Regions from separate parts of the Pseudoduganella albidiflava genome, predicted to be linked through region 1. Evidence: predicted binding sites of a transcription regulator. Region 1 holds the regulator's gene; the other holds the start of a gene.
What was found. Region 1 encodes FliA, which starts transcription of late flagellar genes. Its sites were predicted from a motif close to CTAAAGTTTNNNNNNNNNNNGCCGNTA; they were not measured.
Positions count from the first base shown of each region.

Region 2: EYF70_RS21550 (flagellar protein FliT) is a predicted target of FliA. The motif match lies at 4,027-4,053, and genes of this name have one in related genera.

Region 1 covers NZ_CP036401.1:1,042,203-1,048,087, reverse strand. Annotated here, with positions in the region: gene flgB (flagellar basal body rod protein FlgB) at 1-102, opposite strand, end outside; gene flgA (flagellar basal body P-ring formation chaperone FlgA) at 252-941, shown strand; gene flgM (flagellar biosynthesis anti-sigma factor FlgM) at 1,048-1,353, shown strand; gene EYF70_RS04420 (flagella synthesis protein FlgN) at 1,373-1,840, shown strand; gene motD (flagellar motor protein MotD) at 2,125-2,919, opposite strand; gene EYF70_RS04410 (flagellar motor protein) at 2,933-3,679, opposite strand; gene EYF70_RS04405 (RNA polymerase sigma factor FliA) at 3,661-4,392, opposite strand; gene EYF70_RS04400 (MinD/ParA family ATP-binding protein) at 4,409-5,287, opposite strand; gene flhF (flagellar biosynthesis GTPase FlhF) at 5,365-5,885, opposite strand, start outside.
Region 2 covers NZ_CP036401.1:5,200,455-5,206,339, forward strand. Annotated here, with positions in the region: gene EYF70_RS21530 (S9 family peptidase) at 1-217, shown strand, start outside; gene EYF70_RS21535 (CsbD family protein) at 462-680, opposite strand; gene EYF70_RS21540 (M13 family metallopeptidase) at 880-2,937, opposite strand; gene EYF70_RS21545 (HDOD domain-containing protein) at 3,157-3,969, shown strand; gene EYF70_RS21550 (flagellar protein FliT) at 4,105-4,371, shown strand; gene EYF70_RS21555 (transposase) at 4,566-4,913, shown strand; gene EYF70_RS21560 (IS3 family transposase) at 4,910-5,776, shown strand.

The DNA.
Region 1 (5,885 bases):
GTCGGCATTGGCGATGTTCGATGCCAGCACGCTCTGGCGCGTCGAGCGCAGGCCCAGGGCCAGTTCGTTGAAGCGCAGGTGATTGTCGAGTTTTCCCAGCATGACGGCATCCTTCCATCGGTGACAGGTGCCATCTTACGGATGCTCCACGGCAAATGATCGGGCGAGAAGCACGGACTTTGCCGCGCTGTTCGCCGCTTTCGCTGCGGCGCGCGCGCGTAAGATGGCGGCATTCACAGTACACGCCCATCATGAAACCGCCCATCTACGCTTTTGCTGCACTTCTCCTGGCCGCCGCCTCCGCGCAGGCGGCCACGGCGATGGACCCGGCCGCGCTGCGCCGCACCGTCGACGCCTTCCTGCAGGTGCAGAGCGCCGGCCTGCCGGGCAAGGTCACGGTCACGGTCGGCAATATCGATACGCGCATGACCCTGGCCGACTGCCCCGCTCCGGAAGCCTTCCTGATGCCCGGCAGTAAGGCATGGGGCAAGACCACGGTGGGCGTCCGCTGTGCGGCTCCGTCCCGGTGGACGGTGTATATTCAGGCGAACGTGTCGGTGCTGGGCAACTACATCGCCGCGGCCACGCCGCTGCCGCAGGGCCAGGCCATCACGGAAACGCAGCTGGTGACGATGCAGGGCGACCTGACAACGCTGCCGGCCAGCATCGCGACCGACAAGGCGCAGGTGGTGGGCCGCAGCAGTAATGTTTCCATTTCGGCAGGCACGCCGCTGCGCCTGGATACCCTGCGCAGCCAGCCGGTCGTACTGAATGGACAGATGGTCAAGCTGGTCACGGCGGGCAGCGGCTTCCGCATCACGGCCGAGGGCAAGGCCATCGCCAATGCGGCGGAAGGCCAGGTGGTACAGGTGCGCACGCAGGGCGGCCGCAGCGTCAGCGGCATCGCCCGGGCGGGCGGCCAGGTCGAGGTTGCGTTCTGAAAGATATTCGGTTCATGCCGCTAAAGTTTGCAGTGGCGTGGCCGTTAAGGAACTCGTACATGGAGTAAAAATCGCGAAGTAAGCTCCCAACAACGAGGAAGATGCTGTGAAAATCAACGATTCAGTGAAAAATGCGGGTTTGCCGGCGACCACCGCGTCGACTACGAGCAATGCCCGCAACGCCGAGAAAACGGCAGCCGCCACTTCCACGCAAACGAATTCGGAAAACGTCAAGCTGTCGGCCCAGGGCCAGGCCATGGCGACCAGCAGCAACAGCGCCGTGTTCGACACGAAGAAAGTGGAACGTATCAAGCTGGCCATCGCCGATGGCCAGTTCCAGGTCAATTCTGAAAAAGTGGCGGACGGGCTGCTGGACACGGTCAAGGACCTCCTGCATTCCCGCCAACGCTGACACTTATTGAGGTCATCCCATGCATGACGGCGCCCCGATATCGATGCTGCGCGAAGAGCAGCAGCTGATCACCGAACTGCTGCAGATCCTGAAGGACGAGCAGCAATCGCTGGTGGCCGCCGATATCGACAGGCTTGCCGCGCTGACGCCCCGCAAGTCCGAGGTGTTGATGCGCATGGGTGCCCTCGCCGCCACGCGCCATGCCGCGCTGGGCGAAGCCGGCTTCGAAGCGCGCGAGGCGGGAATGGAAATGTGGCTATGCACCCACGGTACGCCGGACGACAAGGCGCTGTGGAACGACGTGCTGGCGCATACCCGCGAAGCCAAGGAATTGAACCGCCTGAACGGCATGCTGATCAACAAGCAACTGTCGCACACCCAGGGCGCCCTGCAAGCCCTGCGCCCGCAGAACCCTGCCGGCAACGTCTACGGCCCGACCGGGCTCACCGCCACCACCACCACTTCGCGCGGCTTCCTGGCCGGCTGAAGTTGCGTCAAAAATGGGGAGGTACCCCATTTTCCGGGCAATATTTCTTCAAAAATAGGGTCCGTCCCTATTTCCTGCAAGTCACCCCAAGTGCAAATTCTGGGGTCAGACCCGCCGGGGTGAAGCAGGGGTTTCGCGAAGCATGCTTCGCGCCTGCGCAACGGTGCTGGCATGCATGCCAGCACTCCTCCCGACCCCAGCCCTTCGCGTTGGGGTGAATGCATGCGCTTTCAAAGTGTCGGGTAACGCTCAACTTAACGACTATAAGGCCTGACACCAGTTTGCTATTGCGCTGCCGGCACGTCCTGCGCCGCCGGCTCCGTTGGAATCTCCGTCTCCGGGTCCGGCACGGCCGACAGGATCGTCACCGCCACGCGCCGGTTGCGGGCGCGGCCGACCGGGTCGTCGTTCGCGGCCACCGGGTGGTTCGATGCGTGCCCGACCGCCGTCAGCCGCTCGGGAGCGACGCCCGATTCGATGAACAGCCGCACCACGGTGGCGGCGCGCATCGACGACAATTCCCAGTTCGACGGATAGATGTTGCGCACCGGCTGGTCGTCGGTGTGGCCTTCGACCTGGATCGCGTGGCGATCGGTGACCAGCAGCGCGGCCACGGCGGTCAGCGCCTCGCGCGATTCGGCCGTGAGGTTCACGTCGGCCGGGTCGAACAGCACGCTGGCGTTGATTTCCACCGATACGCCGCGGCTGTTCTGCGTGACCCGCACCTTGCCTTCCTTGACCAGCGGCGCCATCGTCGATTGCAGGTCCTGCGCCAGCTTGGTCATCGATGCGCGCTCCTGCCGCATCATTTCCTGGCGCTTCTTCAGGTTCGGATTCGGGATCGGCTGGTTCAGTACCTCGGTATTGGGCTTGACGTTGGCGCCCTGCCCGCCCAGCGCGTCGCCGAGCGCATCGGAAAACATCCGGTACTTGCCGATGTTGACCGACGAGATCGCATACATCACCACGAAGAACGCGAACAGCAGCGTGATGAAGTCGGAGTACGAGATCAGCCAGCGCTCGTGGTTTTCCGGTTCCTCGTCGAATGGCCGGCGCGCGCGGCGGTACTGGAAGCTCATCGTGGTTTCCTGGCTAGTAGTCCTGCATCAGCGTGGCGATGCGCTCGTCCATGATGCGCGAGAAGTCGCCGCTGGCGATGTCGTGGAACACGGCCGCGGCGATTTCCTGCTGGTGCACCTGGGCGATGACGATGTTCTTGAGCTTGTTGGCGATCGGGTAGAAGAACAGGTTCGCCATCCCCACGCCGTAGATGGTGGACACGAACGCCACCGCGATGCCGGGCCCCAGGCGGGAAGGATCGGTGAGGTTTTCCATCACGTGGATCAGGCCCAGCACGGCGCCCAGGATGCCGATGGTGGGCGCATAGCCGGCGGCCGATTCCCAGATGCGTACCGCCTGCCGCTCCGCCGTCTCGAACGCGGTGATCTCGGTATCGAGCAGCTGGCGCAGTTTATCGGGCTGGATGCCGTCGATCACCATGCGCAAGCCTTTGGCGAGGAACACGTTGCGCGCGCCATTCATGTGGCGCTCCAGCGCCAGCGGGCCTTCCCGGCGGATGGTCTGGTTCCAGGCCTGGATATCGCGCGCCAGCAGGATGCGGCTGTCGGCCGGCGGCCGGAACACCCACTGCAGCATGAGGATGCCGCGCCGCAGCGTGGCGGGCCGGGTCTGCAGCAGCACCGCGCCGAAGGTGCCGACCACCACGATGGCGAACGCGGCGGGCTGCACCAGCGACGACGGATCGCCGCCTTCCAGTGCCATGCCCACGATCAGGCCGGCCAGCGCCAGCAGCAGCCCCGCTACGCTGGACCAGTCCATGCCTGCTCCCGCAACGTGGCGCGCAGCCGCGACACCGCCTGGGTATGCAGCTGCGACACGCGTGATTCGGAGACGCCCATCACGGCGCCGATTTCCTTCAGGTTCAACTCTTCTTCGTAGTACAGGCCCATCAGCAGTTTTTCACGCGGCGGCAAGGCGTCGATCGCATCGATCACGGCCTGGCGGAAACCGGTGTCCATCAGCGAACGCAGCGGATCGGCTTCGTCGTCCTGGGCATAGCGGTCGAGGAAGCTGTCGCTGCCGTCCTCGTTCTTGAAGTCTTCGTAATACAGCAGCTGGTGGCCGCCGCCTTCGCCCAGCATTTCCTGGTAGGCCTCGAGCGACAGCTTCAGCGACGCGGCCACTTCGGATTCGGCCGGCGGGCGGCCCAGCTTTTGCTGCAGCACCGACATGGCGTTCTCGATCTTGCGCATGTCTTGCCGCAAGGTGCGCGGCATCCAGTCGCTGCTGCGCAATTCATCGAGCATGGCGCCGCGGATGCGCATCACCGCATAGGTTTCAAACTGGGCACCGTGCGTTTCTTCGTAGCGGTTGATCGCGTCGAGCAGGCCGATCATGCCCGCCTGTACCAGGTCATCCACTTCCACGCTGGGCGGCAATTTTGCCTTCATATGGTGGGCAAGGCGCTTCACCAGGGGCATGTGCTCCGTCAGCAGCGAATCCTTGTTCACCTTCCCTTTGACCGTGTACATAAATCTCTATTCTTGTTCAGTGCTGCATATGGTGGCCGCTCCCTGCATGATGCGACGCCAGCGTCGATAACGCCGATGGCGCTGCCAGCGACAATGACGACGATGGCGACGGCGCGGCCAGCGCAAACCGCCCCGCCAGCTGACGAAACGCGACCGAGGCACCGGCCAGCGGGAACGCATCCACCACGGCACGGCCCAGGCGCGCCGCGCGGTGCAGGTATTCATCGGCCGGCACCGAACCCATCGAGATCAGATTCACTGCCAGGTAACGGCTTGCCGCCTGTGCCATATTATCGTAAACGACCCTGGCCTCCCGCTCGGACGCACCGGTGACGACGATGCCGAACGGCCGCCGGCCCAGCTCGTGGTTGAGCCGCTTGATCATCATGTAGGCATTCGTGATCGAGGTGGCGCTGTTCGAGACCTGCACCACGATTTCCGAGCTGGCCATCACCGGCACGGGAAACGCTTCGCCATCGAACTCGCCATCGACGAGCACGATGCCGGCCTGCGCGGCCAGCACGTCGAACGCCTTGGCCAGCCGGCGCGCTTCCTGCGGGCCGTTGCGCGCTTCGCCGCGCGTCATCGACACTACGTTGAAGCCTTGCGGCACTTCATGGATGACCTGGTTCAGCGCGCATTCCTGGCGCGCCACGCTGAGCAGGCTGGCGCCATTGTCGACGCCCAGCCGAGAGGCAACCCCATGCGCGCTGGCGCAGGCGTCGACCAGCACCACGTCGTTGCCGGCACGGGCCAGCGAGGCGCCCAGGTTGACCAGCATGGCACCCTTGTCATCCTGCGGCGTGGCCGACAGGAACGTGACGATGCGGGGCCGCGGCGGCCCGGCCAGCATGCGCCGCAGTCCTTCCGCCTGATCAAAGTTGAAGTTAGCCAAGGTGCACCTCGCGCATGTCGATGTGGTTCGATGCTGCATGTCCGGCGCAGTCATTCCTGGACAATTCGATATTGAAGTCAGCCAAGGTGCACCTCGCGCATCCCATCGTTGCCGGCGGCCGCCATCAGCATCGGCAGTTCGCCATCCGTAAATTCGGAAACATCCTTCTTCAGGCGGAACGCGCGCTCGACGAGCTCGGCCGGCTGGGCCAGGTGCAGGTCTTCCGGCACGCGCTGGCCATTCGATACGTAGAACAGTTGCAGCTTCTGGCGGATCACCACGTCGAGCACATTGCCCAGCGAAGCGGCCTCGTCCAGCTTGGTGACGATGCAGCCGGCCAGGCCGCTGCCCTGGTAGGCGCGCACGACCTCGGTCAGCGTTTCCTGGGTGGACGTGGCGTTCAGGCACAGCAGCCGCTTCACATCGACATCGGTACCCTGCAGCATGGCCACCTGCTCGGTGACCATCTGGTCGCGCTGGCTGACGCCGACCGTATCGATCAGCACCGTGTGCTTGTTGCGCAGCTCTTTCAGGGCGATCCGCAAGTCGGCCTCATCCTTCACGGAATGTACCATCACGCCGAGGATCTTGCCGTAAA
Region 2 (5,885 bases), 3.3 Mb from region 1:
GAACCTGCTGCTGATCCATGGCATGGCCGACGACAACGTGCTGTTCACCAACACCACGAAGATGATCGACGCCCTCGTCAACCGCGGCGTGCAGTTCGAGCTGATGACCTACCCGGGCGCCAAGCACGGCGTCTCGGACCGCAAGCAGCGCAAGCACGTGCAGGTCGGCATCGACGCGTTCTTCCGCAAGCACCTGAAGCCGGACACCGTGCAGTAAGACCGGCCAAAAACGGTGACAGTCACCATTTTTCTGGAAACATTGCAGGAAAAACGGTGACTGTCACCATTTTTCGGGAAACATTCCAGAAGCGTCAAAAACGGTGACTGTCACCATTTTTCTGGAAACATTCCGGGAAAAATGGTGACTGTCACCATTTTTTGGGAAACATTCCAGAAGCTCCGAAGCAAAACAGCCGCCCGAGGGCGGCTGTTGTTCATCGGCACTGGGCCGATACCTGTGCTTACAGGCCCTGGCGGTTGCCGCGGTTGATGGTGACGTCATCGTCCAGCGCGTCTTCGACGGCTTCGCGGGCGTCGCCCACTTTTTTCTGGACCTTGCCTTCCGCCTGGTTTTTCAGGCCCTTGGCCTGCTGTTTCGAGCTGCCGACCAGTTCACCGGCTTCTTCCTGGATCTTGCCGCCGACTTCCTTTGCCTTGCCTTTGATTTGATCGCTGTTCATGATCGAGCTCCTCTATGCGTTGTGGCTGACCGGCCACGATGGCCGGCTGCCTTGGTAACCACGCTGTCATGCGTGGGGTTAGGGAAATCATACGATCAGTCATTATTTCCCTCCGTACGTTCCCTAACATTGCAAAAGAGTTCACCAACCGGCGGTCAAGTTTAAGGGTTGCTTAAGCGTCACCGCCGCTGCCGCGCAGTTACCACACCCGCACGCGTGCTTCGGGCGGCAGGTACAGCTTCTGGCCGGACTGCACGTCGAACGCCTTGTACCAGTCGTCCAGGTTGCGCACCGTGTAGGTACGCCACTGCGCCGGCGCGTGCTCGTCGGTGGCCACCTGGTTGCGCAGCGAAGCCTCGCGCGCCTTCTCGCGCCACGCCTGCGCATAGCCGAGGAAGAACTGGCGATCCGTCTCGGGGCTGGTCTTGCCGCCCAGCGAGGCATGGTAGGCATCGAGCGCGGCGGCGAGGCCGGCCAGGTCGGCCAGGTTTTCAGCCAGCGTCAATTGCCCGTTGAGCTTCAGGTCGGGGAAGGCGTCGTAGGCCGAGTACTGCGCCACCAGCGCCTGCGCCGCCTTGGCGAAATGCTCGCGGTCGGCCTTGGTCCACCAGTCGCGCAGGCGCCCCTTTGAATCGAATTCAGCGCCGATGTTGTCGAAGCTGTGGCTGATCTCGTGGCCGATCACGGAACCGATGGCACCGTAGTTGACGGCGTCGCTGCCATTCGGGTCGAAGAATGGCGGCTGCAGGATCGCGGCCGGGAAGTTCAGCGCATTCTGCATCGGCATGTTGACGGCATTGACGAGCTGCGGCGGCATCGACCATTCCTTCGCATCGACCTTCCTGCCCAGCTTGGCCAGCTCCAGCTTGTAGTGGAACTGGGCGGCGCGCCAGGCGTTGCCGAAGGCATCGTCCGGCTTGATGTCCAGGCCGCCATACGTCGTCCATGTTTCCGGATATCCCACGCCCACGTACAGCACGTTCAGCTTGGCATGCGCCTCGCGCTTGGTGGCCGGCGCCATCCAGTCGAGCCGGTCGATGCGGCGGTGGAAGGCGTCGACGATATTCGCCACCATCTGCTGCACCTTGGCCTTGGCCGCCGGCGGGAAATACTTGTCCACGTACATCTTGCCCACCGCTTCCGGCATCGCCGCGTTCAAGGCGGCCAGGCTGCGCTTCCAGCGCGGCGACAGCTGCGGCGTGCCGCTCAGCGTGCGGCCATAGAAATCGAAGCGCTGGTCGACAAACGCCTTCGGCAGCGCGCCGGTGTGCTGGTTGATCGTGTGGAAAGCCAGCCAGTCCTGCCAGGTCTGCACCGGCATTTCAGCCACCAGTGCGGCAGCGCCGATGATCGCCTGCGGGTGGTAGACGATGAACTTCTTCTGCTTGCCCAGCCCGGCGGCCTGGAAGAAGGCCTTCCAGTCGAGGCCGGGCGCCCTGGCGGCGAAATCCTTGCCGGTCCACACGTTGTTGGCCTTCTGCACGTCGGACGATTCCTCGCGCAGGCCATGCGCCTGGGCCAGCTTGCGCTCCAGCTCGAACACGCGGGCCGCGCGCGCTTCCGGCTCCGTGAAGCCGGCCAGTTTCAGCATGGCCGCGATGTGCGCCTGGTAGGCGGTGCGCAGGCGGCTCATCCGCTCGTTTTCTTCCAGGTAGAACGCGCGGTCGGGCATGCCGAGGCCGCCCTGCAGCAGGTAGGGCACGTAGTTGTCCGGGTCCGTGAAGCCCTGCGCGATCCACACGCCGAACAGGTTCTCGGTGGCGAAATCGGTGGCGTTCAGGGGATCGACGTCGGCCCGCAAGCTGGCGCCCAGCGCCTGCGTGAGGCCGGCCTTGTCCCGGATGGCGGCGATCTTGTCGAGCACGGGTCGCAGCGGCGCCGTGCCGCGCGCTTCGATGCCGGCTTCGTCCATCAGGGCCCCGTAATAGGTGGCTACCCTTTTTGCGTCGCCCTGCCCCTGCCGGCTGGCGTCATCGATGAGCTGCACGATGCGCTGGTTGGTTTCGTCGACTAGCGCCTGGGCGGCGCTCCAGCCGCTGCGGTCCGCCGGGATTTCGGTGGCGGCCAGCCACTGGCCATTGGCGAAGGTATAGAAATCGTCGCCCGGCAGTACGGCGGCGGTTTGCTGTTCGCCTTGCTGGACGGCGCCCGGCGCGCCCTGTTGCGCGTGGCTGGTGGAAAAGGCCAGTGCGGCGCACAGCGCCATGGCGAGGGTGCTCGCACGCGGCGGGCGGCGCAGTACTCGGAAGGCTTGCATAAAGTCCCTTGTTTTGTCTGTGTGAACGAATTTTTTGGCGTGGTACGCCAGTGCGCACTCTAGCGGTGCCGCTGCCCCGTGACGAGGATTGTGCGACAGACTGCGGAAATCGCGGCTAGCCTGCTGAAGTCCGGCGACACGCCGCGCGCAGAAAGCGCTTCATCGGGGTGGAAAATCCGCTATAGTTCACTTACAGCAACATATTCGGGGGCCTGCACGATGACACTTGAGGAATTGTTCGATCACCCCGCCGCGCTGCCGACGGCGCCGAAGGTGGTCCAGGAACTGGTGGCCAGCTTCGACAAGGCATCGGTCTCCACCGAAGAGATCGCGCGCAAGGTATCGCTCGATCCGGTGCTGAGCGCGAAGCTGCTGCGCCTGGCGAATTCGGCGTACTACAACCTGTCGCGCAGTATCGGTACGGTCGAGGATGCGGTACTGATGCTGGGATTCGTGGCGGTGCGCACGCTCGTCATCAGTTCGGGCCTCGTGAACGGATTCCGCACCGTGACCGGGCTCGATCTTGGCGAGTTCTGGCGCCACAGCATGCGCACGGCGGTGGCGGCCAAGTGGATCGCCAAGAAAACGCGCGACAATACCGAACTGGCGTTTACGATCGGCATGATGCACGCCATCGGGCAACTGGTGATCCACTCGGCGATGCCGGAGCGGGCCGTGGCGCTGGATGCCATCGCGCCGCCGCTCGACCAGCGCCGCCTGGCCGTGGAACGGGAAGCGCTGGGTTACACGTATGCCGACGTGGGCGCCGAGCTGGCCCGGCGCTGGCAGTTCCCCGCCGTGTTTTCCGATGCGATCGCGGCCTTCCCCGACCCGCTCGGGCGCGGCGCGGTGGACCGGCTGGCGGCCATCGTCCACGTAGCCGCCTGGCGCGTCCGCACGCTGGACGACGCCGACCCGGCCGAGCCCTTCCCGGAAGCCGTGGGCGAGGTGCTTGGAATGGATGCCAATGTCATCGACGAAATGCCGCCGCTCGACGAGCTGACCGCCGGGCTCGACGAGATGATGAAGTAGGCGATCTTGTCCGGCTGACAATGCCAAAAACTTTTTACAAATTTTTTTGCTAAAGGCCTAAAGTTCCCGCCGCCTCTGACGTAAATCATGACAAGCAGTACTCCGATCACGATTTGCAGATTAAACGGGCGCTCCATGAACTCGACCGACGTTCTCTCGATGTATGAAAATATTGCCGGACTGACCAGCAAGATGGTCATCGCCGCGCAGGGCAGCGACTGGACGTCGCTGGACCGCCTCGAGAACCAGTGCGCCGTGCAATCGGTCGGCGCGCTGGGCGGCGTGCCGGCACTGGAAGGCAGCGCCCGCCAGCGCAAGATCGACTTGCTGAAACAGATCATGGCCAACGACCGCGCCATCCGCGACGTGACCGAACCCTGGATGGGCCGCCTGAACGGCTGAGCCGATCACCTGATAACAAAAAGCGCCCTGCGGGGCGCTTTTTTGTTGCCTCAAAACGAACAGCTGGTGTCCGACACGAATGCCATCTAAATAAGCCCCCCAAGTGCAGATTCCGGGGTCAGACCCGGCGGGTCTGAGGTGTACCGGGTTTCGTGGACATCCTAAACAAGAGACAATACGTCTCAGAGGAATCCATGACAACCAAGCCAGAAAAATCCCCATCTGAAGATGCTGCCGCCGAACGGCAGCATCGTTCTGTTTACACCAAACAATTCAAGCTTGCCGCTGTTGCTCGTCTTAACGATGGCAAACAGACGGCGGAAGCGCTGGCACTGGAGCTGGGCGTCAGGCGCAATCAGCTCTATAAATGGGCCAAGGCCCTAGAGCAAAAGGGGCCGGAGGCCAGCTTCAGTTCGCGAGGGCGTAAGCCGGCGAGCGAAGAAAGTGAGATCGTGCAATTAAAGCGTCAGTTGGCTCGCGCCCAGGAGGAGCTGGCCATCCTAAAAAAGTTCGACGCGTACTTGAAGCGACAGAAGCAGTGAAGTACGCCGCCATTGAAGAACTCCGCAATCACTTCCCTGTGAAAGCGCTGTGCCGCGTGCTGGAGATTAGTCGCAGCGGCTTTTATGCCTGGCGCTGCCGGCCACCTAGCCGACGTAGCCAGGAGGATCTCTCACTACGTGAGAAAATTCGGTGCCTGCACGAATCGAGTCACCAGGCTTTGGGAGCGGTGAAGACGTGGCACCAACTGAACAGCGATGGCGTAGAGTGTGGCAAGCATCGCGTTGCGCGATTACGCAAACTTGAGGGCATTGAGGCACTGCGCAAGGCAAAGTTTCGCGTCATGCGTGCCCATCAGCACACAGAGCCACCGGCACCGAACTTGCTCGACCGAGTTTTCACCGTGCCCTTACCGAACAAGGCATGGGTCAGTGACATCACTACCATCCACACCCGCGAAGGCTGGCTACATTTGGCCATTGTTCTTGACCTGTTTGCTCGCCGGATCGTTGGCTGGGCCATGAGCCCTCGTCAAGATGCAACGCTGCCGATTGCCGCGCTCCAGATGGCGATCGTGCAGCGCCGGCCGGCACCAGGACTAATATGCCATACCGATCAAGGCTCAGTTTATGGCTCAAAGGAGTATCGGAACGTGCTCGAGACGAACGACTTAATCCCAAGTATGAGCCGACGTGGAAACTGTCATGACAACGCTGTGGCGGAGAGCTTTTTCTCCACAGTGAAGAACGAAAAAACCCGCCACATCATCTTTACGACACGGGCCGAAGCGATCACTCAAATATCCGACTACATCGAGCTGTACTACAATCTGCGGCGGCCCCATCAAACGCTGGGGTACCGCAGCCCGATCGAAATCGAAAAACAGCATCAGATGCTTAATTGAAGCGTCTACGTAACCCGGGACATCTCAGTCTGACCCCAGCCCTTCGCTGTTGGGGTGAATGCATGCGCTTTCAATGCGTCGGGCAACGCTTAACTAAGCGGAATTAGTG